Actinocorallia herbida: one gene and its partner. Each later gene encodes a partner of the first gene's protein in a complex. Links are inferred from orthologs where the notes say so. Each region holds a gene or a part of one and is shown on either strand. Other genes may lie near its edges.

Region 1 (13,642 bases):
CCGCCGCCCTCACGGCCCTTACCGGCTTTCCCAGCGCGGGCCGGGCGGGTACGTTGCTGCCATGGTGGCTTATGACTTCGAACTGGTCCTCAGCAGACCAGTCTTCGAGCATGAGCTTGACCCGCTCTTCGAACGGACCCAAGGGTACGTCACCGTCTCGTTCGTGAAGTCCTCCGCCGAGGTCACCGGACCGGCCAGCGCCAGGTGCAGCTGGGAGGCTCCGTCCCTGGCCCAGGCCATGATCGAGGTCGTCACCGAGGTCGAGGCCGCCGCGCCCGGCATCATCGTGCGCCGGGTCGAGGCCGATCCGCTGCTGGCCCTTCGCGAGATCGCCGAGCGCGTCGGGCGGACCGTCGAGTCCGTCAGGCTGGCCTCCACCGGCCAACGCGGCCCCACCGGATTCCCGCCGCCGGAGCAGCACCGGCTGTGGCGTTGGTCACTCATCTCGGCCTGGTACGGCATCGCCGACCCGGCGCTGGACGAGGCGGCGCCGACCACCCGGGCCGTCAACGGCTGGCTCGCGCTGCGCGAGGTGGTCCCGGAGCTCGCGCCCGACCCGCGCAGCCTCGTGAAGGCGCTCACCCACGCGATCCGCGCGACGGCCTGACGGCGCCGGTCACGGGGAGACGGACGACGGCGGTGGTGGTTCAGCGGTCTTCGGAGCGCCCGCCGCCGAACAGCGTCTGGGCCAGCAGCACCGCGCCCCAGGGACCCGCGACCCAGAGGAACCAGGGGAATCCGACGCCGCCCGAGGCGACCGAGGCGACCAGCCAGATGCTCATCAGCACGAGGTTGACCGAGGCGTACGTCGCCCACTCGGCCCGTAGTCCCTTGCCCTGGCGCGCGACCTCGCCGCCCTTGCGGGTCGCCACGGCCGTCTCCGACGCAGGGATCGGCAGGTCGTACATGTCCTTGGCCGGGAGGTCCGCCGTCAGCGCTTCGAGATCGCCGATCGTCTTGGCCGCGTACGCGTGCTCCAGGCGCTCGTTCAGCTCTTCGAGGTTCAGCCTGCCCTGGGCGTAGTTGTCGCGCAGGATCTCCGCGAACCGGTCGCGGTCCCGGTCAGAGGCCCGCATCTCCGGATTCGACGGCATCGCTGGTCACTTCCCTCAAAGCCGAGTGGCTCGATCGTGCATGATCGGGCTCAGGCCAATTCTGCGATGCGCTCCCGCCACCCATCAAGTGCCGTCAGCACCTGGGGTCCGTCCGCGGTGATCGCGACCGTGTGCTCGAAGTGCGCCGAGGGGCTGCGGTCCGCGGTGACGACGGTCCAGCCGTCCTCCATCTCCTCGGTGTGCGGCTTGCCGAGGTTCACCATCGGCTCGACCGCGAACACCATGCCGGAGACCAGCAGCATGCCGCCGCCCTTGCGCCCCACGTTGGGGATGAACGGCTCCATGTGCATCTCGGTGCCGATGCCGTGCCCGCCGTAACCCTCGACGATGCCGTAGCGGCCCTGGGAGCGCACGTAAGACTCGACCGCGTGCCCGATGTCGCCGAGGTGCCCGCCGACCTTGCAGGCCGCCATACCGCGCCACAGCGACTCCTCGGTGACGTCGAGGAGGCTCGAGACGTCCGGGGCGATCTCGCCGACGGCCACGGTCACGGCGGCGTCGCCGTGCCAGCCGGCCACGATCGCGCCGCAGTCGATCGAGACGACGTCGCCCTCGCGCAGCACCTTGTCGGCGCGCGGGATGCAGTGCACGATCTCCTCGTTCACCGAGGTGCACAGGGTGGCCGGGAAGGGGGTGATCGGCCCGGGTACGCCGATGAAGGATGGGATGCCACCGCCGCCGCGAATGTTGTCCTCGGCGATACGGTCCAGGTCCAGCGTGCTGACGCCCGGCTTCACCGCCGCGGCGACCAGGGCGAGCGTCTCGCCCACCAATCGCCCGGCGACCCGCATGAGCTCGATCTGCTCAGGCGACTTCACCTGGATGCGCGTCCGCCTTCTGAACACCCGTCCCCCCTGCTGCCCTGCTAGTAGGTCTACGCGCGCAGCGCGCCGAGCGCGCGGCCGGTGACCTCTTCGACGGTCCCGGTGGCCTGAATGCCCACCAGGATCCCTTCCTTGTCGTAGAACTCCACGAGCGGCTCGGTCTGTTCCTTGTAGACCTCGAGCCGGTGCCGGACGACCTCTTCCTTGTCGTCATCGCGCTGGAAGAGATAGCCGCCGCAGTCGTCGCAGATGTCGTCGCGACCCTCGTCGAACTCCACATGCCAGATGCGGCCGCACTGGCCGCAGGTCCGCCGGCCCGAGAGCCGCCGCACGACCTCTTCCTCGTCGACCACCAGCTCCAGGACCTTGTCCAGGGCCAGGCCGCCTTCGGCCAGGATCGTGCGCAGGGTCTCGGCCTGCGGCACGTTGCGGGGGAATCCGTCCAGCAGGAACCCACCGAGGGCGTCCTGCTGGGAGATACGGTCCCGCACCATGGCGACCGTCACCTCGTCGGGGACGAGGTCGCCTTTGTCCATGTACTGCTTGGCGAGGACGCCGAGCTCGGTTCCGCCGCTCACATTGGCGCGGAAGATGTCACCTGTCGAGATCTTCGGGACCGACAGATGGGATGCGATGAACTGGGCCTGAGTTCCCTTGCCCGCTCCCGGGGGGCCCACGAGCACGATACGCACTAGCGGAGGAAACCTTCGTAACTACGCTGCTGGAGCTGAGATTCGATCTGCTTCACGGTGTCCAACCCAACGCCGACGATGATCAGGATGCTGGTGCCACCGAACGGGAAGTCGTTCGCCGCCTGGATCAGCGAGAACGCCACCAACGGAATGAGGGCGACCAGACCCAGGTAGAGCGCGCCGGGGGCGGTGATCCGCGTGAGCACGTAGTCGAGGTACTCGGCGGTCGGCCGCCCCGGACGGATGCCCGGGATGAAACCACCGTACTTCTTCATGTTGTCGGCGACTTCAGTGGGGTTGAACGTGATGGCCACGTAGAAGTACGTGAAGAACACGATGAGTGCGAACGTGACCGCCATGTTCACCGGGTTGTCCTGCTGGAGGTAGGGCAGGAGGTACTTCCCGAGGAACTCGCTGTTCGGCCAGAGCTGACCGGCGAGCTGCGGCAGGTACAGCAGCGACGAGGCGAAGATCACGGGGATGATGCCCGCCTGGTTGACCTTCAGCGGGATGTAGGTCGAGGTGCCGCCGTACATGCGGCGGCCGACCATCCGCTTGGCGTACTGCACCGGGATGCGGCGCTGCGCCTGCTCGACGAAGACGACGGCGGCGACGATCGCGAGACCGACCAGCAGGACGATCGTGAAGACGAAGCCGCCCTTGGTCTGGAAGATGTTGATGAACTGCTGCGGGAACGAGGCGACGACCGTGGTGAAGATGAGGATCGACATGCCGTTGCCGATGCCGCGGTCGGTGATGAGCTCGCCCAGCCACATGATGACACCGGTGCCGGCGGTCATCACGATGACGATGGTGACGACCGTGAACAGCGAGGTGTCGTACAGGATGTCCACCGACTGCCCGGTGAACAGGTTGCCGGTCGAGGCCATCGCGACGATGCCCGTCGACTGCAGGATCGCCAGCGCGATCGTCAGGTACCGGGTGTACTGGGTGATCTTCGTGGTGCCGGCCTGGCCCTCCTTCTTGAGGGCCTCCAGGCGTGGGATCACCACGGTCAGCAGCTGCAGGATGATGCTCGCGGTGATGTACGGCATGATGCCGAGCGCGAAGATCGAGAGCTTGAGCAGCGCGCCGCCGCTGAAGAGGTTGATCAGCGAATACAGGCTCGCGTTGGCGCCGGATTCGGCGGCATCGATCGCGGTCTGTACCGCGCCCACGTTGACGCCCGGGGTCGGGAGCAGTGAACCGATCCGGAACACCACGATGATCATCAACGTGAACAGTAGCTTTTTGCGCAGGTCGGGCGTCTTGAATGCCCTAACAACAGCGGTGAGCACCATTCCTCCTGCGCGTTTACGACCTGTTCAGACGGCCGGGGCGGCCGCGATCCAAACCCTTGCACGGGTCCCTAGTGGGACCCGTCGAATGCTAACAGCAGACGCAGCCGGGGCCGACCCTCCAACGATGGACGGTCAGCCCCGGTTCCGCATCTCGTACAAGAGACCGTCAGACCTGCTCGGCGGTCCCGCCGGCGGCGACGATCTTCTCCTTGGCGGAGCCGGAGAAGGCGTTCACCTTCACCTGCACCGCGACGGAGATCTCGCCCGTGCCGAGGATCTTCACCGGACGGCCGGCGCGGACCGCGCCCTTGGCCGCCAGGTCCTCGGCGGTGACCTCTCCACCGGAGGGGTACAGCTCGCCGAGCTTGTCCAGGTTCACGACCTGGAACTCGACCCGGTTCGGGTTCTTGAAGCCCTTGAGCTTCGGAACCCGGCGGATCAGCGGCATCTGGCCGCCCTCGAAACCGACCCGCACGGTGTTCCGGGCCTTGGTGCCCTTCGTACCGCGACCGGCGGTCTTGCCCTTGGACGCCTCGCCCCGGCCCTTGCGGACCTTCTTCTTGTGGGCGCCCGGAGCCGGCTTGAGGTCGTGGACCTTCAACGCCTCGCTCATGATTCGACCTCCTCCACCTTCACCAGGTGGGCAACGGTGCGGATCAGGCCGATGACCTCGGGCTTGTCCTCCCGAACGACACTCTGGCCGATCTTCTTGAGGCCCAGGGTCCGCAGCGAGTCCCGCTGGTTCTGCTTCTCGCTGATCACGGACTTGATCTGCGTGATCTTGAGCTGGCTCACGAGTTCACCTCGACCTTCGCGGCCTCGAGACCGGCGGCACGCGCGCGCAGCATGGCGGCGGGAGCGACGTCCTCGATCGGCAGGCCACGCTTGGCCGCGATCTCCTCGGGGCGCTTGAGCTGCTTGAGCGCCGTCACCGTCGCGTGGACGATGTTGATGGCGTTCGAGCTGCCGAGCGACTTGGAGAGCACGTCGTGCACGCCCGCGCACTCCAGGACGGCGCGCACCGGACCACCGGCGATGACACCGGTACCGGGGCTGGCCGGCTTGAGCAGCACGACGCCCGCGGCGGCCTCACCCTGGGTGAGGTGCGGGATGGTGCCCTGGATCCTGGGGACCTTGAAGAAGTTCTTCTTGGCCTCTTCGACGCCCTTGGCGATGGCCGCGGGGACTTCCTTGGCCTTGCCGTAGCCGACGCCGACCGTGCCGTTGCCGTCGCCGACGATCACGAGGGCGGTGAAGCTGAAGCGACGACCACCCTTCACGACCTTGGCGACGCGGTTGATCGCGACGACGCGCTCGATGTAAGACGTGCCCTTGTCGGCGCCACCGCGGCGGTCGTCACGGCGTCCGTCACGACGGCCGTCACGACGCTCGCCGCCCTGGCCGCCTCCGCGACTGGGAGCAGCTGCCATTAGTGGTTCCTCTTCTCAGACTGGGTCCTGGAGGTCACAGTGCGAGACCCCCCTCGCGGGCGCCGTCCGCGACGGCGGCAACGCGACCGTGGTACTTGTTGCCCGCCCGGTCGAAGACGACGGCCTCGACACCGGCGGCCTTGGCGCGCTCGGCGACGAGCTTGCCGACTTCCTTGGACTTCGCGGTCTTGTCGCCCTCGGCCGAGCGCAGCTCGGCCTCCATGGTCGACGCGGAGGCGACGGTCTTGCCCAGGGTGTCGTCGACGACCTGGACGAAGACGTGCTTGGTGGAGCGGGTCACGATGAGGCGCGGACGCGTAGCCGTGCCGACGACCCTCTTGCGAACCCGAAGGTGACGGCGCTTGCGGGACGTCGCCCGCTTGCTCGTGCCCTTCCGGAACAGGCCCTTGGTGCCAGCCATGACTACTTACCAGCCTTTCCGACCTTGCGGCGGATCTGCTCACCCTGGTACCGCACACCCTTGCCCTTGTACGGGTCGGGCTTGCGCAGCTTGCGGATGTTGGCAGAGATCTCGCCGACCTGCTGCTTGTCGATGCCCTCGACCTTGAACAGGGTCGGCTTCTCGACCGTGAAGGTGATGCCCTCAGGCGCCTTGATCAGGATCGGGTGGCTGTAGCCGAGGGAGAACTCGAGGTCCCTGCCCTTGGCCACGACGCGGTAACCGACGCCCTGGATTTCAAGGGTCTTGGCGTACCCCTGGGTGACCCCGACGATCATGTTGAAGATCAGGGTGCGGCTCAGGCCGTGGAGGCTCCGAACCGTGTTGATGTCGTTCGGACGGGTGACCGAGACCACACCGTCGTTCAGCTCGACCGCGATCGGCTCAGCGATCACTTGCTCAAGCGAGCCCTTCGGGCCCTTGACCGAGACCTTCTGGCCCTCGATCTTGACCTCGACTCCGCTGGGAACGGAGATGGGCAGACGTCCAATGCGAGACATTGTCTGTTTCTCCTTCCGCTACCAGACGTAGGCGAGGACTTCGCCGCCCACGCCGCGCTTGCCGGCCTGCTTGTCGGTCATGAGTCCGGAGGACGTCGAGATGATCGCGACGCCCAGTCCGCCCAGGACCTTCGGCAGGTTGTCCTTCTTCGCGTAAACCCGGAGACCGGGCTTGGAAACGCGCTTGATACCGGCGATGGAGCGCTCGCGGGTGGGACCGAACTTCAGGTCCACCACGAGCTTCTTGCCGACTTCGGCATCCTCCACGTGCCATCCGGTGATGTAGCCCTCCTGCTGGAGGATCTCCGAGATGTGCGCCTTGATCTTCGAGTACGGCATCGACACGCTGTCGTGGTATGCCGAGTTCGCGTTACGCAGACGCGTGAGCATGTCTGCGATCGGGTCGGTCATCGTCATGGCCGCTTGGCCCTCCTCGCTGCGGTTTCCAGCTGCCCCGGCTCCTCCCGCCTCACGAGCGGGGAGCGCAGGACCCTACGGACCTACAGCGTGGTCGTGGGCGCCGTCAGGGACGCGCGCCCGGTTTGTTGTACGTACGGTACGCGATCCGCGCCGTGACCGCGCAATCGGCGGTCACGGCACGAGATCCGCGTGGTGTCCCGTGTGGCCCGGGAACCCCGGGCCGGGTCGCCGTCCTTACCAGGACGACTTGGTGATGCCGGGCAGCTCGCCCCGGTGCGCCATCTCACGGAAGCAGACACGGCACAGGCCGAACTTCCGGTAGACCGAGTGCGGGCGACCGCAGCGCGAGCACCGGGTGTAACCCCGGACGCCGAACTTCGGCTTGCGAGCAGCCTTGGCGATCAGAGCCTTCTTCGCCATCTTCTCAGGCCTCCTTGAACGGGAAGCCGAGGAGCTTCAGCAGCGCCCGGCCCTCTTCGTCGTTGGTCGCGGTCGTCACGATGGTGATGTCCATGCCACGCTGCCGGTCGACCTTGTCGACGTCGACCTCGTGGAACATGACCTGCTCGGTCAGACCGAAGGTGTAGTTGCCCCGGCCGTCGAACTGCTTGGGGTTGAGACCCCGGAAGTCGCGGATGCGCGGCAGCGCGAGCGACAGCAGCCGGTCGAGGAACTCCCACATGCGGTCGCCGCGCAGCGTGACGTGCGCACCGATCGGCATGCCCTCGCGCAGCTTGAACTGCGCGATGGACTTCTTCGCCTTGGCGACGGCGGGCTTCTGACCGGTGATCGCGGTCAGGTCCTTGACGGCGCCTTCGATCAGCTTGGCGTCGCGGGCGGCCTCACCGACACCCATGTTCACCACGATCTTGGTCAGACCGGGGATCTGCATGACGTTGGCGAAATCGAACTGCTCCTGCAGCTGCGACTTGATCTCTTCCCGGTAGCGCAGCTTGAGCCGCGGCTGGGGGATCTCGACGGAAGTCTCGGTCATGTTCAGATCTCCTTGCCGGTACGACGGGAGATCCGGACCTTCTTGCCGTCGTCGTTGACCGTGTAGCCCACGCGAGTCGGCTTGCCATCCTCGACCAGCGCGACATTGCTGACGTGCAGCGGCGCCTCGACGGTGACGATCCCGCCGCCCTTGCCCTGGGCGTCGACCTTGGTGTTCTTCTTGATGAGGTTCGCACCCTCGACGGTCACGCGCTCGCGCGTGGTGTCGACGGCGATGACCTTGCCGGTGGCGCCCTTGGACTTACCGGCGATGATGACGACCTCGTCGCCCTTGCGGATCTTCATTACAGCACCTCCGGCGCGAGCGAGACGATGCGCATGAACTTCTTCTCGCGCAGCTCGCGGCCGACCGGGCCGAAGATACGGGTGCCCCGGGGGTCCCCGCCATCCTTGATGAGGACAGCCGCGTTCTCGTCGAAACGAATGTAGGAACCGTCGGGACGACGGACTTCCTTGCGCGTGCGAACGACGACGGCCTTGACCACGTCGCCCTTCTTCACGCCGGCCGCGGGAATGGCGTCCTTCACCGTGGCGACGATGATGTCACCGATGCCCGCATAGCGCCGACCGGAGCCACCGAGCACACGGATGCAAAGGATCTCCTTCGCACCAGTGTTGTCGGCGACCTTCAGTCGCGACTCCTGCTGGATCACTTCTAACTCCTGTTGGTTCTCACCGGTTCTCCGGTCTGCGCCGGAGCCTGGTGGATCTGCCCTTCCGGAATCGGCCCGGGAGGGGGAGTGCGGGGAGCTGCCGCGGCACGGGACACGCCCGGCGGCCGGGGCAGCTCGGCCCCCCGCAGGTCCAGTTACTTGGCCTTCTCCAGGATCTCGATGACGCGCCAGCGCTTGGACGCCGACAGCGGACGGGTCTCCATCAGGCGGACCCGGTCGCCGACGCCACAGGCGTTGGCCTCATCGTGAGCCTTGTACTTGGTCGTACGGCGGATGATCTTGCCGTACAGACGGTGCTTGACGCGGTCCTCGACGGCGACGACGACGGTCTTGTCCATCTTGTCGCTCACCACAAGGCCCTCACGGACCTTGCGGTTCGCCCTCGCGGCGGTCTCGGTGGTCTCGCTCACTTCTCGCCCTCCTCGGCAACGGTGACGATGCCGAGCTCGCGCTCCCGCATCACGGTGTAGATGCGGGCGATCTCTCGCTTGACCGTCCGCAGCCGCCCGTGGCTTTCCAGCTGACCGGTCGCCGCCTGGAACCGGAGGTTGAAAAGCTCCTCCTTGAATTCCTTCAGCTTGGTCACCAGCTCGTCCTCGGGCTGGGTGCGCAGGTCTTCGGCCGTGTTCGCCATTACTCGCCCACCTCCCTCTTCACGATCCGGCACTTCATCGGCAGCTTGTGGATGGCGCGGGTGAGCGCCTCACGAGCGATCTCTTCATTCGGGTAGGACAGCTCGAACATCACCCGACCGGGCTTGACGTTCGCGATCCACCACTCGGGGGAACCCTTACCGGAACCCATGCGGGTCTCGGCCGGCTTCTTGGTCAGCGGGCGGTCCGGGAAGATGTTGATCCAGACCTTGCCGCCACGCTTGATGTGGCGCGTCATGGCGATACGAGCGGACTCGATCTGCCGGTTGGTCACGTAGTGACCCTCGACAGCCTGGATGCCGTACTCGCCGAACGTCACCTTCGTACCGCCCTTGGCCATACCACGGCGCTTCGGGTGGTGCTGCTTACGGTGCTTGACCCTGCGAGGGATCAGCATGGAACTCAGCTCCCCTCAGGCGCCGGAGCAGCCTCGGGGGCGGCCGGCGCGGTGTTCTCGTTCTGACGCGGGGCGCGCTCGCCACCACCGCGACGGGCGCCGCCACGGGCCGGGCGGTCGCTGCGGCCACCGCGGCGGTCCCCGCCACGACGGTCGCCGCCGCCACCGGCGCCGGCACCGGCGCGCTGGGCGGCCGCCCGCTGCTCGCGCTCGGCGCGAGTGGCGGCGGCGTCACCCTTGTAGATCCAGACCTTCACGCCGATGCGGCCGAAGGTGGTCCGGGCCTCGTAGAAGCCGTAGTCGATGTCCGCGCGCAGGGTGTGCAGCGGCACCTGGCCCTCGCGGTAGAACTCCGACCGGGACATCTCCGCGCCGCCGAGACGACCGGAGCACTGGACCTTGATGCCCTTGGCGCCGGACTTCATCGACGACTGGATCGCCTTGCGCATGGCGCGACGGAACGCGACACGGCTGGACAGCTGCTCGGCCACGCCCTGCGCGACGAGCTGCGCGTCCATCTCGGGGTTCTTGACCTCGAGGATGTTCAGCTGGACCTGCTTGCCGGTCAGCTTCTCCAGGTCGCCCCGGATGCGGTCGGCCTCCGCGCCGCGGCGGCCGATGACGATGCCCGGCCGGGCGGTGTGGATGTCCACGCGGACGCGGTCACGGGTGCGCTCGATCTCCACCTTGGAGATGCCGGCCCGGTCCATGCCCTTGGTGAGCATGCGCCGGATCGCGACGTCTTCCTTGATGTAGTCCTTGTAGAGCTTGTCGGCGTACCAACGGCTCTTGAAGTCGGTCGTGATACCGAGTCGGAACCCGTGCGGGTTGATCTTCTGCCCCACTACCGGGCCCTCCTTGTCTTCTTGACCGGCGCGCCCTCATCGACGGACTCGACGACCACGGTGATGTGGCTGGTGCGCTTGTTGATGCGGTAAGCGCGACCCTGCGCACGCGGCCGGAACCGCTTCAGGGTCGGACCCTCGTCAACCCAGGTGCGGGAGACGACGAGCGTGTCCTGCCCCAGGTTGAAGTTGTGGGTGGCGTTGGCGATGGCGCTGTTCAGCACCTTGCCGACCGGCTCGCTGGCTGCCTGAGGGGCGAAGCGCAGCACAGCCTGAGCCTCCGCGGCCGGCAGGCCACGGATGAGGTCCACCACACGGCGGGCCTTCCTGGGCGTGACGCGGATGAACCGCGCCTGGGCCCTGGCTTCCATGACTGTTCCTCTCGTGTGATTGCTGCGCTTCAGCCTCGACGGCTGCGGCGGTCTTCCTTGACGTGGCTGCGGAACGTGCGGGTGAGCGCGAACTCGCCCAGCTTGTGTCCGACCATCGACTCACTGACGAACACCGGGACGTGCTTGCGGCCGTCGTGCACGGCGATCGTGTGACCGATCATCTCCGGCACGATCATGGAGCGCCGCGACCACGTCTTGATGACGGTGTGGGTCCCCTTCTCGTTTTGCGAGTCCACCTTCTTCATAAGGTGGTCGTCCACGAAGGGGCCCTTCTTCAGGCTACGTGGCATGACGACTCCTACCGCTTCTTGTTGCTGCGACGACGGACGATCAGCTTGTCGCTGGGCTTGCCGGGCTTACGGGTCCGGCCTTCCTTCTGGCCCCACGGGCTGACCGGGTGGCGTCCACCAGAGGTCTTACCCTCACCACCACCGTGCGGGTGGTCGATCGGGTTCATGGCGACACCGCGGACGGTCGGGCGCTTGCCCTTCCACCGCATACGGCCGGCCTTGCCCCAGTTGATGTTGGACTGCTCGGCGTTGCCGACCTCACCCACCGTCGCGCGGCAGCGGACGTCGACCTTGCGCATTTCGCCGGACGGCATACGCAGGGTCGCGTACATGCCCTCCTTGGCCAGGAGCTGGGCGCCGGAGCCCGCGGAACGGGCCAGCTTGGCACCGCCGCCCGGACGCAGCTCGATGGCGTGCACCACGGTACCCGCGGGGATGTTGCGCAGCGGAAGGCAGTTGCCGGGCTTGATGTCGGCGCCGGCGCCGTTCTCCACCGCGTCACCCTGACGCAGGCCCTGCGGGGCGAGGATGTACCGCTTCTCACCGTCCGCGTAGTGCAGCAGAGCGATGCGCGCGGTCCGGTTGGGGTCGTACTCGATGTGCGCGACCTTGGCCGGGATCCCGTCCTTGTCGTGGCGACGGAAGTCGATCACACGGTAGGCGCGCTTGTGCCCGCCACCCTGGTGGCGGGTGGTGATGCGGCCGTGGTTGTTACGGCCGCCCTTCTTGGGGAGCGGTCGCAGCAGCGACTTCTCCGGCTCGGACCGCGTGATCTCGACGAAGTCGGCCACGCTGGAGCCACGACGACCCGGAGTCGTCGGCTTGTACTTACGGATGCCCATCTTTTTCGTTCATCCCATCCAGTTCGGAACCCCGGCCCTTAGGCCTGGGGGCCGAAAATGTCGATCCGCTCGCCCTCCGCCAGGCTGACGATCGCGCGCTTGGTGTCCTTGCGCTTGCCGTAGCCGTGGCGGGTGCGCTTGCGCTTGCCCTGCCGGTTGATCGTGTTGACGCCCGTGACCTTGACGCCGAAGACCTCTTCCACCGCCTGGCGGATCTGGACCTTGTTGGCGCCCGGCGCGACGACGAAGGTGTACTTGCCCTCGTCGAGCAGACCGTAGGACTTCTCGGACACGACCGGCGCGAGAAGGATGTCCCGGGGGTCGTAGATGTTGCTCACTTGTCGCTCCCCTTGGCGTGGGCGACGAAAGCCTCGTAGCCCTTCTCGGTGAACACGATGTCGTCATTGACCATGACGTCGTAGGTGTTCAGCTGGTCGGCGACGATGACGTGCACGGAAGGCTCGTTGCGCAGGGACTTCCAGGTCAGCTCGTCCTCGCGGTCCAGGACCACCAGGACGCGCACGGCCGAGGTCACCTCGCGCAGCGCCTTCACGGCGAGCTTCGTCTTGGGGGCGTCCCCCTCGACCAGGCCGTCGACGACGTGCACCTGACCCGCGCGGGCCCGGTCGCTCAGGGCGCCACGCAGAGCGGCGGCCTTCATCTTCTTCGGCGTCTTCTGGGTGTAGTCGCGCGGCTGCGGACCGTGGACGATGCCACCACCGGCGAACTGCGGCGCACGGGTCGAGCCCTGACGGGCGCGGCCGGTGCCCTTCTGGCGGTACGGCTTCTTGCCACCGCCGCTGACCTCACCGCGGGTCTTGGTCTTGTGCGTGCCCTGCCGCGCCGCGGCGAGCTGCGCCACCACGACCTGGTGGATCAGGGGAACGCTGACCTTGGCCTCGAAGATCTCGGGGGCCAGCTCGACGTTGACCTTCGTCACGACTGGGTCTCCATCTTCTTCACGGCGTTGCGGACCAGCACCACGCCGCCGTTGGGGCCGGGAACAGCACCCTTGATGAGGATGAGGTTCTTCTCGGCGTCCACGGAGTGCACGGTGAGGTTCTGGATGGTCTTGCGGACCGAGCCCATGCGGCCGGCCATGCGCAGACCCTTGAACACGCGACCGGGGGTCGCGCAGCCACCGATGGAGCCCGGCGAGCGGTGCTTGCGCTGCACGCCGTGGCCCGCGCCCAGACCGGCGAAGCCGTGGCGCTTCATGACACCGGCGAAGCCCTTGCCCTTGCTGGTGCCGGTCACGTCGATCTTCTGGCCGGCCTCGAAGGTCTCGGCGGTGACTTCCTGACCGAGGGTGTACTCGGCGGCGTCGTCCGTGCGGACCTCGACGAGGTAGCGGCGCGGCGTGACGCCGGCCTTCTCGAAGTGGCCGGCGGCCGGCTTGTTCACCTTGCGCGGGTCGATCTGCCCGAAACCGAGCTGCACGGCGTTGTAGCCGTCGTTCTCGGTGGAGCGGACCTGGGTCACGACATTGGGCCCGGCGAGGACGACGGTCACCGGAACGATCCGGCCCTCATCGTCATAAACCTGGGTCATGCCGAGCTTTTCGCCCAGGACGCCCTTCCTGTTGACGCTCATCGTGTTCCTTAGAGCTTGATCTCGATGTCCACGCCCGCGGGGAGGTCGAGCCGCATGAGCGAGTCAACCGTCTTCGGGGTGGGGTCGATGATGTCGATCAGCCGCTTGTGCGTGCGCATCTCGAAGTGCTCGCGGCTGTCCTTGTACTTGTGCGGCGAGCGGATGACGCAGTACACGTTCTTCTCGGTCGGCAGCGGCAC
Region 2 (15,831 bases), 420 kb from region 1 along the record:
CGTCGTCGCCATCGCCCTCTCTCGCCTGACCGATCTCCCCACTTCCACCCCCACCTTCCTCCGCCACCGCATAGGCGCCCCCCCATCCCGCACCTCCGCCCTGGACGGCTCCTCCGAGCGCGCTCCCGGTTCAGGACGCACCCGCGATCACGCCGGGAAACACCCCTCGGATCGTGCGGGCGGGGCCACCGAGCGCACTTCCGGATTCGTCGCTGGGCGGGACCGGGACCACGCCGCCGAGTGGATCCCGGATCGCGGTGCCGAGCATGCGTCCAGCGGGTCCGGGCGTGCCTCCGGGTTCGGTGCGGAGAGCGCCGCCGAGCGGGCTTCGGGTGGGGTCTCCGGGCGGGTCGGTGAGCGGACTGCCGAGTTCGGGGCCGTCGGGGTGGGCACCGAGCGTCCCGGGTCCGCGGGGGCCGCGGAGCGGCGGAGGGGCGCGACCGCGCCAGGCGGCGCGGATCTGGACGCGGGCACGGAGGAGCGGCCGGAGGCCTGGTGGGGCAGGCCCGGCTTCCTCGCCGTGCTGGCGATCATCACCAGCCCGTGTGCGGTGTTCCTCTTCGCCGCCTACTCCGAGGCGCTCTTCCTCGCCCTGGCGCTGCCCGCCTGGCTGCTCGCCAAGAAGGGGCGCTGGGAGTACGCCGCGCTTCTCGCCGCGGCGGCCTCGGTCGTCCGGATCACCGGCCTGTTCCTCGCACTCGCCATGATCGTCGAGTTCCTCGTCGGACCGCACGGCCGCAAGGCCCGCAACTGGCGCAAAGCACCCTTCCTTATCGCCCCCTTCGTCTCGATCGCCGCCTACATGGGCTACCTCTGGTACGAGACCGGCGACATGATGGCCTGGCAGCACGCCCAGGAGAAGGGCTGGAACCGGCAGACCGTCATGCCGTGGGAGTCCTTCAAGACGACCTGGGTCAACGCCTTCCAGATCCAGTCGGAGTGGACGAACGCGTTCCGCGTCGAGATCGCCGCGGCGGCCGTCGGCGTCCTCCTCGTCGCCTGGCTCCTGCACCAGCGCCAGTGGCCCGAATTCGTCTATGTCGCCACCCAGCTCGCCGCCTTCATGACGTCGAGCTTCTACCTCTCCATCGGCCGCGCCACCCTCCTCTGGTTCCCCCTCTGGATCGTTCTCGGCCACCTCATGTCCCGCCACCGCTGGCTCCTCGCCGTCTACCTGTCGATCTCTCTCCCTTTGATGGTCGCTTTCACCGCCTCCTTCACCCAGGGCCAGTGGACCGGCTGACCCCACCCGGACGTCACCTCCTCAGGAGGGGTACGGGGGCTCAGGCGCTGCGGGGCCGGTGGACCGGCCGACCCCACCCGAACGCCACCCGGCCCGTCCCGCGCACGCCTCGTCCCCGGGCCGCCCCGCTCCCAAGAGCCGTCGGTCCATGGCGGCGCCTGTGGGCGCTGGCCTGGCCCATGGCCCAGGCCCTGGGCGCCTGGGGGCGCGGGGCTGGCATCGGCCCGGTCCCGGCCCCCCGGCGTCCGGCGTCCGTGGGCTCGTCCATGGCCTTGGGCCCCGGGCGGCCTGTAGGGGGTGGCTAGAAGAGGCTGCGGCGGTCTCGGGGGCGGGTCAGGCGGGTTATGTGGGTGGCGATCTGGCTGAGGTGGGCGGGGGCAGGGGTCCAGCCGGAGTTCTGGAGGATGGTGAGCCAGGCGGAGAGGTAAGGGCGCGGGGGCGGTGCGGAACTCCGCGGTGACGGGGAGGACGCGCCAGCCGGCTTCGGCCAGGACGGCGTGGCGAAGGGCGTCGCGGGTGCGGTTGGCACGGCCGGTGTGGAAGGCCTCGCCGTCGTATTCGAGGGCGCTGCGGTACTCGGGGTGGCCCAGATCGAGGCGGTAGCCGGTCGGGAGGGCCGGGACCTGGCAGGACGGCTTGGGGAAGCCCGCGTCTATGACGACCCCGCGCACGAGCGACTCGCCGGGGGATTCGGCCCCGGGATCGGCCATCCGGATGACGGCGACGGCCTGGGCGGTGCCCCGGCCCCGTGCGCGCCGTGCCCGGCCCGCCAATGCCTCCCGGCCGACGCCCAGGGCCAGTGCCTGGTCGACGACGGCGAGCGCGTCATATCGGGGGAGCTCCCGCGCGCAGTCGAACACGGTCCGCTCCAGGGTGGTGAGCACCCGCCCGTCCCTCTCCGTGAGATCCGGCGACGGCAGGGGCGCGCCGCGCGGATCGGGCAGCGCGACGTCCAGCGGAATCGCCTCCGCGGGGCGGCGGGGCACCGCGAGCCCCCACAGATGGGCGGCCGTGCGCAGCCTGAGGACGGCCCCGGGCTCGGCGGCACCGAGCCGCCGCGCCCGTTCGGCGAGCGGCCCCCGCCCGCGCAGGCTGACGAACGCGAACCGCGATCCGGGCATCGAGAACAACGTCGTTTGCGTCATGCCCCCAGCATGCGCTCCGCGATCGCCCCGCAGCGGACGGCGATCGAATCTGTGGACAACTTTCTTCGAGCCCGTGCGGTTTGCGTGATGTCAGTGTCGGCTGACAAGGTGGCGACCGTCCTGAACCGAAAGATCCGGGAGCGTCGTGCGCAAGCTGATCGCCGCCGTGGCCGCCGGTGCGGCCCTCGTCGCCGTCCCCGCAGCCCCTGCCGCCGCCGCTCCCGACGTGACGAAGCCGCCCTCGTCGATCAAGGCGGGGGCGGGTCTGCTCAGCCTCAACGGCAGGACGATCTGGAAGAGCAAGGCCGACACCAAGCGCCCGATCGCGAGTCTCACCAAGGTCATGACGGCCATCGTCGTGCTCCGCACCGAGACCGATCTGGACCGGCCGATCAAGATCAAGCGGAAGTACACCACGTACGGCGACAAATGGGGCGCGACCGAGGCCCGTCTCGTCGTGGGCGACCGCGTCAAGGTCCGCGACCTGCTCTACGGCACCCTCCTGGAGTCCGGCGCGGACGCCGCGGCCGCCCTCGCCGACACCTACGGCCCCGGATACGACGGGTTCGTCAAGAAGATGAACGCCGAGGCCAAGCGGCTGGGATTGGCGAACACCAAGTACGCCAACTTCGACGGCCTGCCTTACCCGTCGCAGTATTCGACGTACTCGACGGCCGCCTCGCAGGTGAAGCTCGGCCGGTACGCACTGCGCTTCCCGACCCTGAAGAAGATCTTCGCCACGAAGAAGATCACGGTGCGCAGCCTGAACGACCGTTCTTACACCTGGAAGAACACCAACACCCTGATCGGCAAGTACGAGGGCGGCCTGGGCATCAAGACCGGGTACACCTCGAAGGCCGGGTACTGCCTTCTGTTCGCCGCCCAGCGCGGCAAGAAGATCCAGATCGGCGTGATCCTCGGCGCCCCCACCGCGAGCCGCCGCTTCACCGACGCCACCCGCCTGCTGAACTGGGGATTCGGCATCTGACGCGGCGTCCGCCCTAAGATCACGCACCGTGATCACAGCGATACGCGCGATCCTCCCCGTCCTCCTCCTGCTGTCCGTCCCGGCCTGTGGGTCTTCGACGACCACCGTCCGCACCGCCGTCCAGACGACGGTCGCGCACGCGACGATCGAGTTCGCGGATCTCCCCAGAGCAGCCCAGAAGACCCTGACCCTCATCGCCGCAGGCGGCCCCTACCCTTATCGACGGGACGGGTCGGTCTTCGTCAACCGGGAGAGGCTCCTGCCGGCACACCCCCGTGGGTACTATCGGGAGTTCACCGTCGCCGCGCCCGGCCAGCACTACAGGGGGCCGCGGCGGATCGTCGTGGGCGAGGGCGGAGAGCGCTACTACTCGCCCGATCACTACCGCACATTCCTGCGGATCACCGGCTGAGGAAGGCATGCAGGGGCTCGAAGACGTGATCGCCGGCCAGGGGACGCCCGGCGTCTACCGCTGGGAGATCGACCCGGCGGAGCTGTTCCGCACCGTGCGCAGGGCGCCGTCTCCGGCGACCCCCACGAGGACCCCCGAAGGGCGGCTCGCGCTACCGCTGGCGATGAGCGGCGGCCATACCGACGTGGAGATGCCGCCCTGGCTCATCGCCGCGGAAGACGGCGGGTGGGAGGTCTTCGGCCTGGGCCCCGCCGAAGACAAGGACGCGTTCTTGGCGCACGTGGGCGAGGTGCTGGAGTTCCCCGAGTACTACAACGCCCATAGCTGGGACGCCTGCTACGACCTGCTCACCGACATGGAATGGCTGCCCGCCCAGGTGGGCTACCTGATCGTCTGGCCGGGCTGGCGCGAGCTGTCGGAGGCGGCGCCCGAGGTCTTCGCGACCGCGCTCGAGGTCTTCGGCGACGCCGTCGAGGCGTGGGCCGAGAGCGAGACCCCGATGTTCGTGCTGCTCCCGGCCGGTCCGGGCGAACTGCCCGGCCTCCCCGAACTGGACGGCTAGCCCTCCGCGGCCGTCAGGGACTCGCGCAGCCACGCGATGTCCTCGGCCTGCCCCTCGCCCGGCGTCTCCACGACGATCGGGGCGGCGGCCTCCCGGCAGACGGCGAGGATCAGCTCGGGGTCGATCTGGCCCTTGCGCAGGTTGGCGTGCCTGTCGGCGCCGGAGTCGAACGCGTCGCGGCTGTCGTTGCAGTGGATCAGGTCGATCCGGCCGGTGATCGCCTTGATCCGGGTGACGGCGTCGATCAGGGCCTCTCCGCCCGCGTGCGCGTGGCAGGTGTCCAGGCAGAAGCCGACCTTCTCCGCCATCCCGTCGACGCCGTCCAGGGTTTCCCAGAGCTGGGCGATCCGGTCGAACCGCCGGGCCATGGCGTTGCCGCCGCCCGCGGTGTTCTCGATCAGCAGCGGGACCGGGCAGTCGAGCCGCTCGAAGACCTTGCGCCAGTTGTCGAACCCGACCTGCGGGTCGTCGGTGTCGCCCAGGTGGCCTCCGTGCACGATCAGGCCCTTGGCGCCGATGGCCGCGGCGGCGTGCAGGTGCTGCTGGAGCAGCTTGCGGCTGGGGATGCGGATCCGGTTGTTGGTGGTCGCCACGTTGATCCGGTACGGGGCGTGGACGAAGACCTCGACGTCCGACGCCGCGATCGCCTCCGCCAGCCCGTCCGGGGCGACGGGGGCCTTGAAGCTCTGGGGATCGCCGATGAAGATCTGGACGACCTCGGCCCCGACCTCGGCCGCGGCCTCGATCGGATCGAGTGCTCTGACGTGGGCTCCGATGCGCATACGAGTCAGATTATCGGCGAGTCCACAGCTTGGACCCCGTTTTGTCACCCGCAGAGGCTAGAGTCGAACACGACTTCGATAGGGAGGAGGACCGGATGGTAGAGGAGACGGCGAGGCACGCCGGGCGGTCTGCTGAGCAGGGTGTGAATGAATTCGCACAGCTCGACGACCACGCGCTGATCGACGAACTGTCCACCTTGACCACCCAGACGGCGCGCATGCGCGCCCGGATGTTCGACCTCATGGCCGAGCTGGACAGGCGGCGCGCCAACGCGGCATGACGACCTGCGACGCGCTGGTACTGTGGTCCGGTCCCGTACTGTGCGCAGAGCACGGACGGGCAGGCAGCTAGCCCTCCTGTCACGGACACGCCGTGACCGCATCAGTCCAGAGGAGGTAGGGACCTCATGCGTCGCTACGAAGTCATGGTGATCCTCGACCCGTCGCTCGACGAGCGCGCGATCACCCCCACCGTCGACCAGTTCCTGAACGTCGTCAAGACCGGCGGCGGATCGGTCGAGAAGGTCGACGTCTGGGGCCGTCGGCGCCTGTCGTACGACATCCAGAAGAAGTCCGAAGGCATCTACGCCGTCGTCGACCTCACCGCGGAGCCCGCGCTGGTCAAGGAGCTCGACCGCCAGCTCAACCTGAGCGAGTCGGTGCTGCGCACCAAGGTTCTGCGTCCCGAGGTCCACTAGTCCTCAGCGACTAGTCCTCCGGCGACCGGCCCCACACTCCAGGCGGGAGCGATAACCCATGGCAGCAGGCGACACCACGATCACCCTCGTCGGCAACCTCGTCGAGGACCCGAACCTGCGGTTCACCGCGTCCGGGCAGGCCGTCGCGTCCTTCCGGGTCGCGTCCACGCCGCGTTTCCTGGACAAGGCGACCAATGAGTGGAAGGACGGCGAAAGCCTCTTCCTCACGGTCAACGTCTGGCGTCAGGCGGCGGAGAACTGCGCGGAGAGCCTCCAGCGCGGTATGCGCGTGATCATCCAGGGCCGCCTCAAGCAGCGCTCCTACGAGACGCGCGAAGGCGAGAAGCGCACCGTCTACGAGATCGAGGCCGACGAAGTGGGCCCGTCGCTCAAGAACGCCTCGGCCAAGGTGACCAAGACCTCCCGTCAGGGCGGTGGCGGTTTCGGCGGCGGAGGCGGCGGCGGTTACCAGGGCGGCGGCGGAGGCGGCGGCTACCAGCAGGGTGGCGGCGGCGGTTACCAGGGCGGCGGAGGCAACTCCGGCGGCCAGGCCCCGCCCGCTGACGACCCCTGGGCCACCAGCGCCCCGTCCGGCGGAGGCTACTCCGACGAGCCCCCGTTCTAAACGAAGTATTCTGTCCATGATGTCCATTCCTGCATAACGCAGGGCTCTGCACTCTAGGAGCACCACGATGGCCAAGCCACCGCCCCGCAAGCCGAAGAAGAAGGTCTGTCTGTTCTGCCAGGAGAAGATCTCCTACGTGGACTACAAGGACACGACCCTCCTCCGGAAGTTCATCTCCGACCGCGGAAAGATCCGCGCTCGCCGGGTGACGGGCAACTGCACCCAGCACCAGCGTGATGTCGCTACGGCGATCAAGAACGCTCGTGAGATGGCGCTGCTCCCGTACACCTCGACCGCTCGCTAGGAAGGGGACGAACATAATGAAGCTCATCCTCACCCAGCAGGTGGCCGGCCTCGGTGCGCCGGGCGACGTCGTCGAGGTCAAGGACGGCTACGGCCGCAACTACCTCGTGCCCCGCCAGTTCGCGATCCTGTGGACCAAGGGCGCCGAGAAGCAGATCGCCGTGATCAAGAAGGCGCGCGCCGCCCGCGAGATCGCGACGTTCGACCAGGCCAAGGAAGTCGCCGACTCCCTCAAGGGCCTCAAGGTCGTCGTCAAGGCCCAGTCCGGCAAGAGCGGTCGCCTGTTCGGCGCCGTGACCGCCGGTGACATCGCCGACGCCGTCAAGGCGGCCGGCGGTCCGGACCTCGACAAGCGCCGCATCGAGATCTCGAACCCGATCAAGACCGTGGGCGCCCACCAGGTCACCGTCCGTCTCCACTCGGAGATCGGCGGAACGGTCAACCTGACCGTCGCCTGACGCTCACCAGCAGCCGCGCGAGGCCCGCATCCGCATCGGATGCGGGCCTCGCTCGTTTCCACGCCGTCCCGTCTGTGTGCCGTCCTGATCTCCGAGATGCCCCGTCAGTTCTCGATGACGGCTCGGCGGGTGCGGCGCCGGGCGGACTCCGGGTCGATGCCCTCCACGAGTGTGAAGATGTGCTCGACGCGCTCGGCGAGCAGATCAGGTGGCAGGCCGGCGAGACCGTGCGCCGACAGCTCGTCGATCGCCTGGCTGAGCCGGGCCAGCCTTTCCCCGTGTGGTGAACGCATGTTCGAAGTCTAGCGCGCCCCACTGACAATTCGAGCATGTTTTCGAATCGGGAGTCCGGGGCAGCTCTCAGCGGACGGCGCCCGTCACGAGCCAGCGGCCGGAACGCGCGCGGAAGGCCAGCGTGCCGAGCCGGATCAGCATCCACCAGCCGAGGGAGACCCACAGTGCGACGATCCCGTGGTCCGCGGCGAGCCGTACCGCCGGGACGAACGCCGCGAAGGTCGCCACTCCGGCCCAGGCGAGGTAGCGCATGTCGCCCGCGCCGATGAGGACGCCGTCGAGCACGAACACCAGGCCGCCGAGCGGCTGGATGAGCGCGACGACCACGAGCGCGTGCAGCAGCAGCGCAGAGACGGAGGGGGAGGCGTCGAACAGAGGGGGGATCGCCGTGCGGGTGGCCAGGAGCACGGCGCCGAACGCGCACGCGGCGCCGAGCCCCCACCAGAGCATCCGGCGCGTCACGGCGCGCGCCCTGGCGACGTCCCCGGCCCCCAGATGACGCCCCAGCAGCGACTGCCCGGCGATGGCCACCGCGTCGAGCAGGAACGACGACAGCATCCAGATGCGGGAGCTGATGCCGTAGGCGGCGGCCACATCAGTGCCCTGATGGGCGGCCGCCCTTGTGGACAACACGAGCGTCGCCTGGAGCGTCACCGTACGGATGACGAGGGCGAAGCCGGAGGCCGCGGCCGTGCGCAGACCCCGCAGGTCGGGCCGCAGCCCTGCCCGGTGCTTTCGTGCGAGGGAGACGACCGCGCCCAGGTAGACGAGTCCGCCCGCGGTCTGCGCGGTGACGGTGCCCCACGCCGATCCGGCGATGCCCCAGTCGAGGACGAGCACGAACAGCACGTTGAGCCCGAGGTTCAGGGCGAACATGGCCACCGAGACGGCCAGGGGGAACCGCCCGTTCTGGAGGCCGCGCAGGATGCCCGTCCCGGCGAGGACGACGAGCATGCCGGGGGCGCCCAGGAGAGCGACCCGCAGGTATTCGGTCGCGTAGGGGTTCTCGCCGAGGAATCCGACGATGGCGGGGGCGAGGGGCACCCCCGCGGCGACGATGAAGGCGCCGAGGATAAGCGCGAGCCAGATGCCGTCGACGCCCTGACGGGTCGCCTCTCGGCGCCGTCCCGCGCCGACCTGGCGGGCGACGGCGGCGGTCGTGGCGTAGGCGAGGAAGACGCAGCACCCGACGACCGTCGCCATGGCCTGTCCGGCGATCGTCAGCCCGGCCTGTTGCGCGGTGCCGAGCCGTCCGACGATCGCGGCGTCGGAGAGCAGGAAGAGCGGTTCGGCGACGAGCGCGAAGAATGCCGGGATCGCGAGCCTGAGGATCTCTCCGTTGAGGCCTCCGCCGCGCGCGGTGTCGAGGTTTTCTCGAGGGTTTTCGTCATCCACAGGTTGTGGATCGTACTTCCGCAGCTCAGGGCCTCATTTCGTGATCTGGCAACGCGGTTGTCCCCAAGTTGTCCACAGGTTATCCACAGGCTGGGGGGACCTCTGCACAGGTCATCCACAGGGTTATCCACAGGGCTGAGTTGGAGTCGCTCCGCTTCGGTCCGAGAATGTCAGACGGTCGGGTTAGAACGGTGGGGCAGGTCTGCCCGGAGAGCGGAGGTGTGCGGGGTGAGCATCGCCGAGATCCCCAGGCAGGAATCGGAGTTCGAGCGGGTGCCGCCGCACGACCTCAATGCCGAGCAGTGCGTGCTGGGCGGCATGATGCTGGCGCAGGACGCCATCTCCGACGTGGTCGAGGAGCTGCGCTCCAACGACTTCTACCGGCCCGCGCACCAGGTCATCTATGACGTCATCCTCGATCTGTACGGCCGCGGCGAACCCGCCGACGCCGTCACCGTCGGGGCCGAGTTGACCAAGCGCGGCGAGCACACCCGCACCGGCGGCGCCCCGTACCTGTTCACGCTCATCAACTCCGTGCCCACGGCCGCCAACGCCGGGTACTACGCCAAGATCGTGCAGGAGCGCTCGGTGCTGCGCCGCCTGGTCGAGGCGGGCACCCGCATCGTCCAGCTCGGCTACACCGCGGGCGCCGACGCCGACGATCTGCTCGACCAGGCCCAGGCCGAGGTCTACGCGATCGCCGACAAGCGCTCCGGCGAGGACTACCTCCAGCTCGGCGACATCATGCCGGGCGCGCTCGACGAGATCGAGGCGATCGGCAGCCGCGACGGCTCGATGGTCGGCGTGCCCACCGGCTTCACCGATCTCGACGCGCTCACCAACGGCCTGCACGGCGGCCAGATGATCGTCATCGCGGCCCGGCCCGCGATGGGCAAGGCGCTGGATCTCGACACCCCGCTCCCGACCCCCGCGGGCTGGACCACCATGCGCGCCGCGGCCCCGGGCGATCTCCTGCTCGGCTCCGATGGCCGCCCCGTGGCCGTCACCGCGATCAGTGAGGTGATGGAGGGCCGCCCCTGCTTCGAGGTGGAGTTCTGCGACGGCGCCAGGATCGTCGCCGACGCCGAGCACCTGTGGACGACCCTGGAGTCCTCCGGCGTCGAGGCGGTGAGGACCACGGCCGAGATCGCGGCGTCCCTTCTCGCCTCCGACGGTTCGCCGGCCCATACCGTCGCCCTGCACGCTCCGCTGGTCCTGCCATCGGCACCCCTCCCCGTCGCGCCTTACGCCTTCGGCGCGCTCGTCGCCTCCGCCGCGGTCGCCTCACCCGTCGAGGGCGAACTCGCGATGCGCGTCGAGGGTGCGCTCGCCGGTCGTCCACGGCCTGGGGAGAACGAACTCGCCGCGGACTCCGGGCTCCCGAGCGCCTACCTGCGCGCTTCCGCGCCGCAGCGCCGCGCCCTCCTCGCCGGAATCCTCGACGCGGCGGGTCTGTCCCGCCCCGACGGCACGATCACCCTGCCCGCGCTTCCCGCCGCCCTCGCCGACTCCGTCGCCGAACTCCTGGCCACCCTCGCCCACCCCTGCACCCGGCGCCCGGCCCTGCCCGGCGAGACCGGGGAGCGGGCGGACATCGTGTTCGTCACCGACGAAGAGGTCTTCCGGGACTCGGTGAAGGAGCGTGCGCACAAGGAGGCGCGGCGGGAGGCCGGGCCGGTGGCCGGCGAGCGGCGGATCGTCGCGGTACGGCCGGTGCCGTCTCGGCCGGTCAAGTGCGTGCAGGTGGACGCGGCGGACCGGCTGTACCTCGCTGGGCGGCGCATGGTGGCCACCCACAACTCCACGCTCGCGCTGGACTTCGTGCGGGCCGCGTCCATCAGGCACGGTCTGACCTCGGCGTTCTTCAGCCTGGAAATGGGCCGGAACGAGATCACGATGCGTCTGCTGTCGGCGGAGGCGCGGGTGGCGCTGCACGCGATGCGCTCCGGCACCATGAACGACGACGACTGGACCAGGCTCGCCCGCCGCATGAGCGAGGTGGCCGAGGCTCCCCTCTTCATCGACGACTCGCCCAACATGTCGATGATGGAGATCCGCGCCAAGTGCCGCCGCCTCAAGCAGCAGCACGACCTCCGCCTCGTCGTCATCGACTACCTCCAGCTGATGTCCTCCGGCAAACGGGTCGAAAGCCGCCAGGTCGAGGTCTCGGAGTTCTCCCGCTCCCTGAAGCTCCTCGCCAAGGAGCTCCAGGTCCCCGTCATCGCCCTCTCCCAGCTCAACCGAGGCCCGGAACAGCGCACCGACAAACGCCCCATGGTCTCCGACCTTCGCGAATCGGGCTGTGTCACCGCCTCCACCAGGCTGATGCGCGCCGACAACAACGAGGAGGTGACCATCGGGGAACTGTTCGCCAGCGGTGCGCGGGACATTCCCGTGTGGGCGCTGGACGACCGCCTCAAGTACGTGCCCAGGACGCTCACCCATGCGTTCTCCAGCGGCCACAAGGAGGTCTTCCGGGTCACGCTGTCGTCGGGCAGGCAGGTCGAGGCGACGATGAACCACCCCTTCCTCACTTACGGCGGCTGGCGGGACCTCGGCTCGCTCGCCGTCGGCGCCCGCGTGGCGGTGCCGCGGCACGTTCCGCCGCCGCTCAACACCGCCCGGATGGACGACGACGAGATCGTCGTCCTCGCGCACCTGATCGGTGACGGCTCCTTCGTCAAGAGCCAGCCGATTCGCTACGCCAGCACGGATGAGGCATGTCTCGGTGTCGTGGAGGAGTCGGCGGTCCGCAGGTTCGGCGTGCGAGTGCGCAGGGACGACCACGTGGACGCCCGGGTGACGACGCTCCGGCTGGCCTCGCCGCATCACCTCACGCACGGTTCGCGCAATCCGATCGCGGAGTGGCTGGACAAGCTCGGTCTGTTCGGCCTGCGCTCGGCCGAGAAGTTCGTGCCGCATCCCGTCTTTTCCCTGCCGAAGGACCAAGTCGCGCTGTTCCTGCGCCATCTGTGGGCGACCGACGGTTGCGTGTGGTGGGACGACAAGAGCGATATGTGCCGGGTGTACTACGCCTCGTCCAGCCGTCGCCTTGTGGACGACGTCGCGCGGCTGCTGCTCCGTTTCGGCATCATCACGCGGGTCAAGACCTCCCGGAAGGAGGGGTACGAGCCCTCTTACCAACTGCACATCTACGCCGCGCCGAACCAGCTGGCGTTCTTCGAGCACGTCGGCGTGCACGGGGCCCGCGGTGAAGTCGCGCGGGAGGCGGCTCCGCGCCTGCGAGCCAAGCGGGCGAACACGAATCGTGACACGGTTCCCGTCGAGGTCTGGGACGACGTCAAGACGATCCTCACCGAACGCGATATGAGTCACCGGGAGTTCGCCAGGGCGCTGGGTACGAAGTTCTGCGGCAGCACCCAGTGGAAGCACGCGCCGGGACGGCAGCGCCTCACCCGGGTGGCGGAGGTGCTGGAAAGCACCGAACTTGAACTGATGGCGACCAACGACGTGTTCTGGGACGAGATCGCCTCGGTCGAGAGCATCGGCGTCCAGGAGGTCTTCGACGCGACGGTCATGGGCCTCAGTAACTTCATCGCCAACGGCATTGCCCTGCACAACAGCATTGAGCAGGACGCGGACATGGTGATCCTGCTGCATCGTGAGGACGCGTACGAGAAGGAGTCTCCACGGGCGGGGGAGGCGGACCTGATCGTGGCGAAGCACCGTAATGGTCCGACGGCGACGGTCACCGTGGCCTTCCAGGGGCACTACAGCCGGTTCGTCGACATGGCGACGGGGTAGCCGGCCCGGTCATCGTCTTCGGTGGGGCGGCCTGGTGAGGTCGGCCTGCCGGGGGCGGTGAGGATCTAAGTATGAATACCTATATGCCGCTTGCGTCGGGGCTTCTACTGTTCGTCCCATGTTGCTGAAGCGGGTGGGTGTCGTCGTGGTCGCGTTCGGCGCTGTGGTGTGGGTGGGTGCGGAGGCCCCGTGGGATGACGGGAACGACCGGTGGAAGCTGGTGGCCGATGAGGGATCGGTCGTGTTCGGGGAGGTGGTCGCGACCGGGGAGCGGGAGGCGTGGGCGTTCGGGTGGGAGAAGGTCGGCATCAAGGCGTGGATGCCGATGGCGGACGGGCCGAACCGGCCGACGGCGTTCCACTGGGACGGGAAGGACTGGGCGGAGCAGGAGCTTCCGGTCGAACGCGGGGAGATCGGCTCGGTCGTCGCCGTCTCGCCGTCCGACGTCTGGGCGCTCGCCGGCACCGACGACGGCGGCACCTCGGCCCTGCACTGGGACGGCGGCGCCTGGACGGTCGCCAGGACGTTCCCCGCAGATGAGGGCTTCTTCACCCTGGCCGCCGCCGGTGGCGATGTCTGGCTCCTCGGCGACCACACGGCCTGGCACTACGACGGTGCGGCCTGGTCGCAGCGGGAGATCCCGTTCGACGCCTTCCGGGCGAGTGCCCGTGCCGCCGACGACGTCTGGGCCATCGACATCACCGCCGCCGCGGTCCACCGCTTCGACGGCAAGGACTGGGCGGCCGTCGACGTCGCCGATGCGCTCCCGACCGAACCTCCCCCGGCCGATGACGCCCCGCCCAGCCCGGAGGGCCCGCGGTTGGACTCCATCACCGCCGACGCGTCAGGTGTCTGGATCACCGGAGAGATCGGAGTCTCGCCCTTCCTGCTGTTCCAGACGGACACGGGATGGCGCAGCGAGGACATCTCCGAAAAATCCGGCCGTATGACGCACTCGGAACACCCCGTCGCGGACGGCGTCGGCGGCCACTGGTTCCTCGGCTCGACCGACGTCAACGGCTATGACTCCGCGCTCGCCCATCGGGACGCGAAGGGCGGGTGGACAAAGGTTCCGTCCGGTGGCGAACTGTCGTCCCTGTCGGTGTTCCCGGGTGGACCGCTCTTCGCGACCGGAGCGATCGGCGGCGCAGGGGGAGTCTTCCGCAGCCTGCGCTGAGCACCCTCGACCGGACGGCCCGGGGTGGGTTCCGGTGTCGTGTGACCGCACCACACGACACCGGAACGGTGTCTCCCCGACACCTGCCGGCGAACCGGCCGCGGTCACAGTGTGGCCGGGTGGAGACAGGTGATCATATGGGGGTAAGGAAGGAAAAACCGCTTGGCTAATGCGGCGAATTGTCAGTTATCGCAGGTCTTGATGCGCTGAGCTGGGATGACTCCCGGCTTACTCTTGCGACGCGGGATGTCGGGGACCGGGGTAAAGTCGCCGTCATGTCGTTCGGGATGTTCTTCATCGGCAGTGACCTTCCGGTGCACCGGCTCGGTTTCGGCACCGCGCGGTTCGTCGGCGACGGCCTCTTCGGGCCGCGCGGCGAACGCGCGGACGCGGTGGCGCTGCTGCGCCGCGCGGTCGAGGCCGGGGTCGATCTCATCGACACCGCGGGTGATTTCGGGCCGGGGCTCGCCGAGGAGTCGGTGGCCGAGGCGCTGCACCCGTATCCGCTCGGCCTGATCGTGGCGACGAAGGGCGGCGTCACCCGCACGTCGGCGACGGAGTGGCACATCGACGGCAGGCCGCAGGCGCTGCGCGCCGCCTGCGAGGGCAGCCTCTCCCGGTTGAAGCTCGACACGATCGACCTGTTCACGCTGAGCCGGATCGACCCGCAGGTTCCGCTGACGGAGCAGCTCGGCGCCCTCGTTGAGCTCCGCGAAGCAGGAAAGATCCGGCATATCGGATTGGACGGCGTGTCGGCCGCGCAGCTCCGCGCCGCGCTGGAGATCACCGAGATCGTGTCGGTCCGGCAGCGTTTCCACCTGTTCGACCGCACGGCGACCGCCCTGCTCGAACTGTGCGAGGAACGCCGCATCGCGTTCCTGCCCTGCACCGGGGACGCCGCCCGCAAGGCCGCCGAGCACAAGATCGTCACCGACATCGCCCGCCTCCATGACGCGACGCCTGCTCAGGTCGCCCTGAACTGGCTGCTCCACCGCTCGTCGGTGCTCATCCCCACCCCGGGCACCTCCTCGCCCGAGCATCTCGCCGAGAACCTCGCCGCCGCCGAGCTCGAACTCTCCCCAGGGCAGCTCGGCACCCTCGACGCCCTCCTCTGACGGCCCGCGCACCCCGCCGATGATCACGCACGGTCACCGGATTCCGGGGCGCGGCGGCCGGGCATTCTGCCGAACGGCGCGCGCACGGCCTGGGGAAACAAGGGAATCGGTTGCGCAGGCCCGGCCTTGGCGAGACCATCGGGCATCGGGTGGTTACTCGCCGTAGTTCGGAGTGGGGGCAGGTATGGCCGCACAGGTGAGCAGCGTGCGTTTCCCAGGCAGGGCCGACCAGGTGCGTCGGGCTCGGAATTTCGTGGGTTCGGCGCTGGGTCTGGAGCACGCCGGCCGGGAGGACGCGATCCTGCTGGTGAGCGAGACGGTGACGAACGCGGTCGCGCACACCGGCAGCGGGGAGCCGGGCGGGTTCGTCACGGTGACGGTCAGCCGCACCGACTCCTGGGCCCGGGTCGTCGTCGCCGACGCGGGCGCGCAGACCGTTCCGTGCTTCTGCCGGGTCGGCGTGGAGTCCACCGCGGGACGCGGCAGCGAACTCCTCGACGCGTGCGCGTCCCGCTGGGGCATCACCCGCGATCCGCACGGCACCCGGGTGTGGTTCGACGTCGGGGTCGCGCCCGAAGACGCGGCGCACCGGCGCGAGTCGGCGACGGGCGTGCTCAGCCCGGCATACTGAGCGGATGCTGGAGAAGATCGTCGTCACCGACGCCGTCCGCGCGCTGCGGCCGGACTTCGCGGTGCTGGCCATGGCCGCGCGCGGCCTGGTGAACGGTCCGGGGGACGCCGAGTCGCGGGTTTGGCTTACCGCCGCGGCGCTGGAGGCCGACCCGGACGACGCCCATGTGCTCGCCTGGCGGGAGGCCTACCGGGCGTTCGGCGCGAAGCCCAACCGGACCCGTCCGTCGGTGGACGCG

What was found.
Region 2: rplP (region 1) and rplI share a complex: the UniProt entries of both Bacillus subtilis proteins name them as parts of the 50S ribosomal subunit. The link is inferred for Actinocorallia herbida from one-to-one orthologs.

Annotation. Positions count from the first base shown.
Region 1 is NZ_RJKE01000001.1:9,578,014-9,591,655, reverse strand. What follows is about bases 7,773-10,593. They hold rplP (50S ribosomal protein L16), read right to left. Parts: upstream 9,481-10,593; coding sequence 9,064-9,480; downstream 7,773-9,063. Other genes in these bases: rplV (50S ribosomal protein L22), read right to left, coding at 10,325-10,593; rpsC (30S ribosomal protein S3), read right to left, coding at 9,486-10,325; rpmC (50S ribosomal protein L29), read right to left, coding at 8,837-9,064; rpsQ (30S ribosomal protein S17), read right to left, coding at 8,565-8,840; rplN (50S ribosomal protein L14), read right to left, coding at 8,041-8,409. In the rest of the region: EDD29_RS43760 (hypothetical protein), read left to right, coding at 62-607; EDD29_RS43755 (DUF1707 domain-containing protein), read right to left, coding at 648-1,076; map (type I methionyl aminopeptidase), read right to left, coding at 1,145-1,960; EDD29_RS43745 (adenylate kinase), read right to left, coding at 1,990-2,631; preprotein translocase subunit SecY, read right to left, coding at 2,631-3,929; rplO (50S ribosomal protein L15), read right to left, coding at 4,099-4,545; rpmD (50S ribosomal protein L30), read right to left, coding at 4,542-4,727; rpsE (30S ribosomal protein S5), read right to left, coding at 4,724-5,362; rplR (50S ribosomal protein L18), read right to left, coding at 5,397-5,783; rplF (50S ribosomal protein L6), read right to left, coding at 5,786-6,322; rpsH (30S ribosomal protein S8), read right to left, coding at 6,341-6,739; EDD29_RS43705 (type Z 30S ribosomal protein S14), read right to left, coding at 6,977-7,162; rplE (50S ribosomal protein L5), read right to left, coding at 7,167-7,736; more of rplX, read right to left, coding at 7,739-7,772; more of rplV, read right to left, coding at 10,594-10,696; rpsS (30S ribosomal protein S19), read right to left, coding at 10,726-11,007; and 5 more genes. UniProt on the Bacillus subtilis protein: Binds 23S rRNA and is also seen to make contacts with the A and possibly P site tRNAs.
Region 2 is NZ_RJKE01000001.1:9,159,297-9,175,127, forward strand. The notes cover bases 5,626-8,495. They hold rplI (50S ribosomal protein L9), read left to right. Parts: upstream 5,626-6,775; coding sequence 6,776-7,216; downstream 7,217-8,495. Other genes in these bases: rpsF (30S ribosomal protein S6), read left to right, coding at 5,626-5,830; EDD29_RS41765 (single-stranded DNA-binding protein), read left to right, coding at 5,889-6,455; rpsR (30S ribosomal protein S18), read left to right, coding at 6,523-6,759; EDD29_RS41780 (hypothetical protein), read right to left, coding at 7,321-7,509; EDD29_RS41785 (MATE family efflux transporter), read right to left, coding at 7,577-8,495. In the rest of the region: EDD29_RS41730 (hypothetical protein), read left to right, coding at 1-1,243; EDD29_RS41735 (D-alanyl-D-alanine carboxypeptidase family protein), read left to right, coding at 2,534-3,376; EDD29_RS41740 (guanyl-specific ribonuclease), read left to right, coding at 3,405-3,788; EDD29_RS41745 (barstar family protein), read left to right, coding at 3,796-4,350; EDD29_RS41750 (deoxyribonuclease IV), read right to left, coding at 4,347-5,132; EDD29_RS46050 (hypothetical protein), read left to right, coding at 5,276-5,413; more of rpsF, read left to right, coding at 5,540-5,625; more of EDD29_RS41785, read right to left, coding at 8,496-8,905; EDD29_RS41790 (replicative DNA helicase), read left to right, coding at 9,134-12,670; EDD29_RS41795 (hypothetical protein), read left to right, coding at 12,789-13,847; EDD29_RS41800 (aldo/keto reductase), read left to right, coding at 14,123-14,962; EDD29_RS41805 (ATP-binding protein), read left to right, coding at 15,147-15,593; EDD29_RS41810 (B3/B4 domain-containing protein), read left to right, coding at 15,598-15,831. UniProt on the Bacillus subtilis protein: Binds to the 23S rRNA.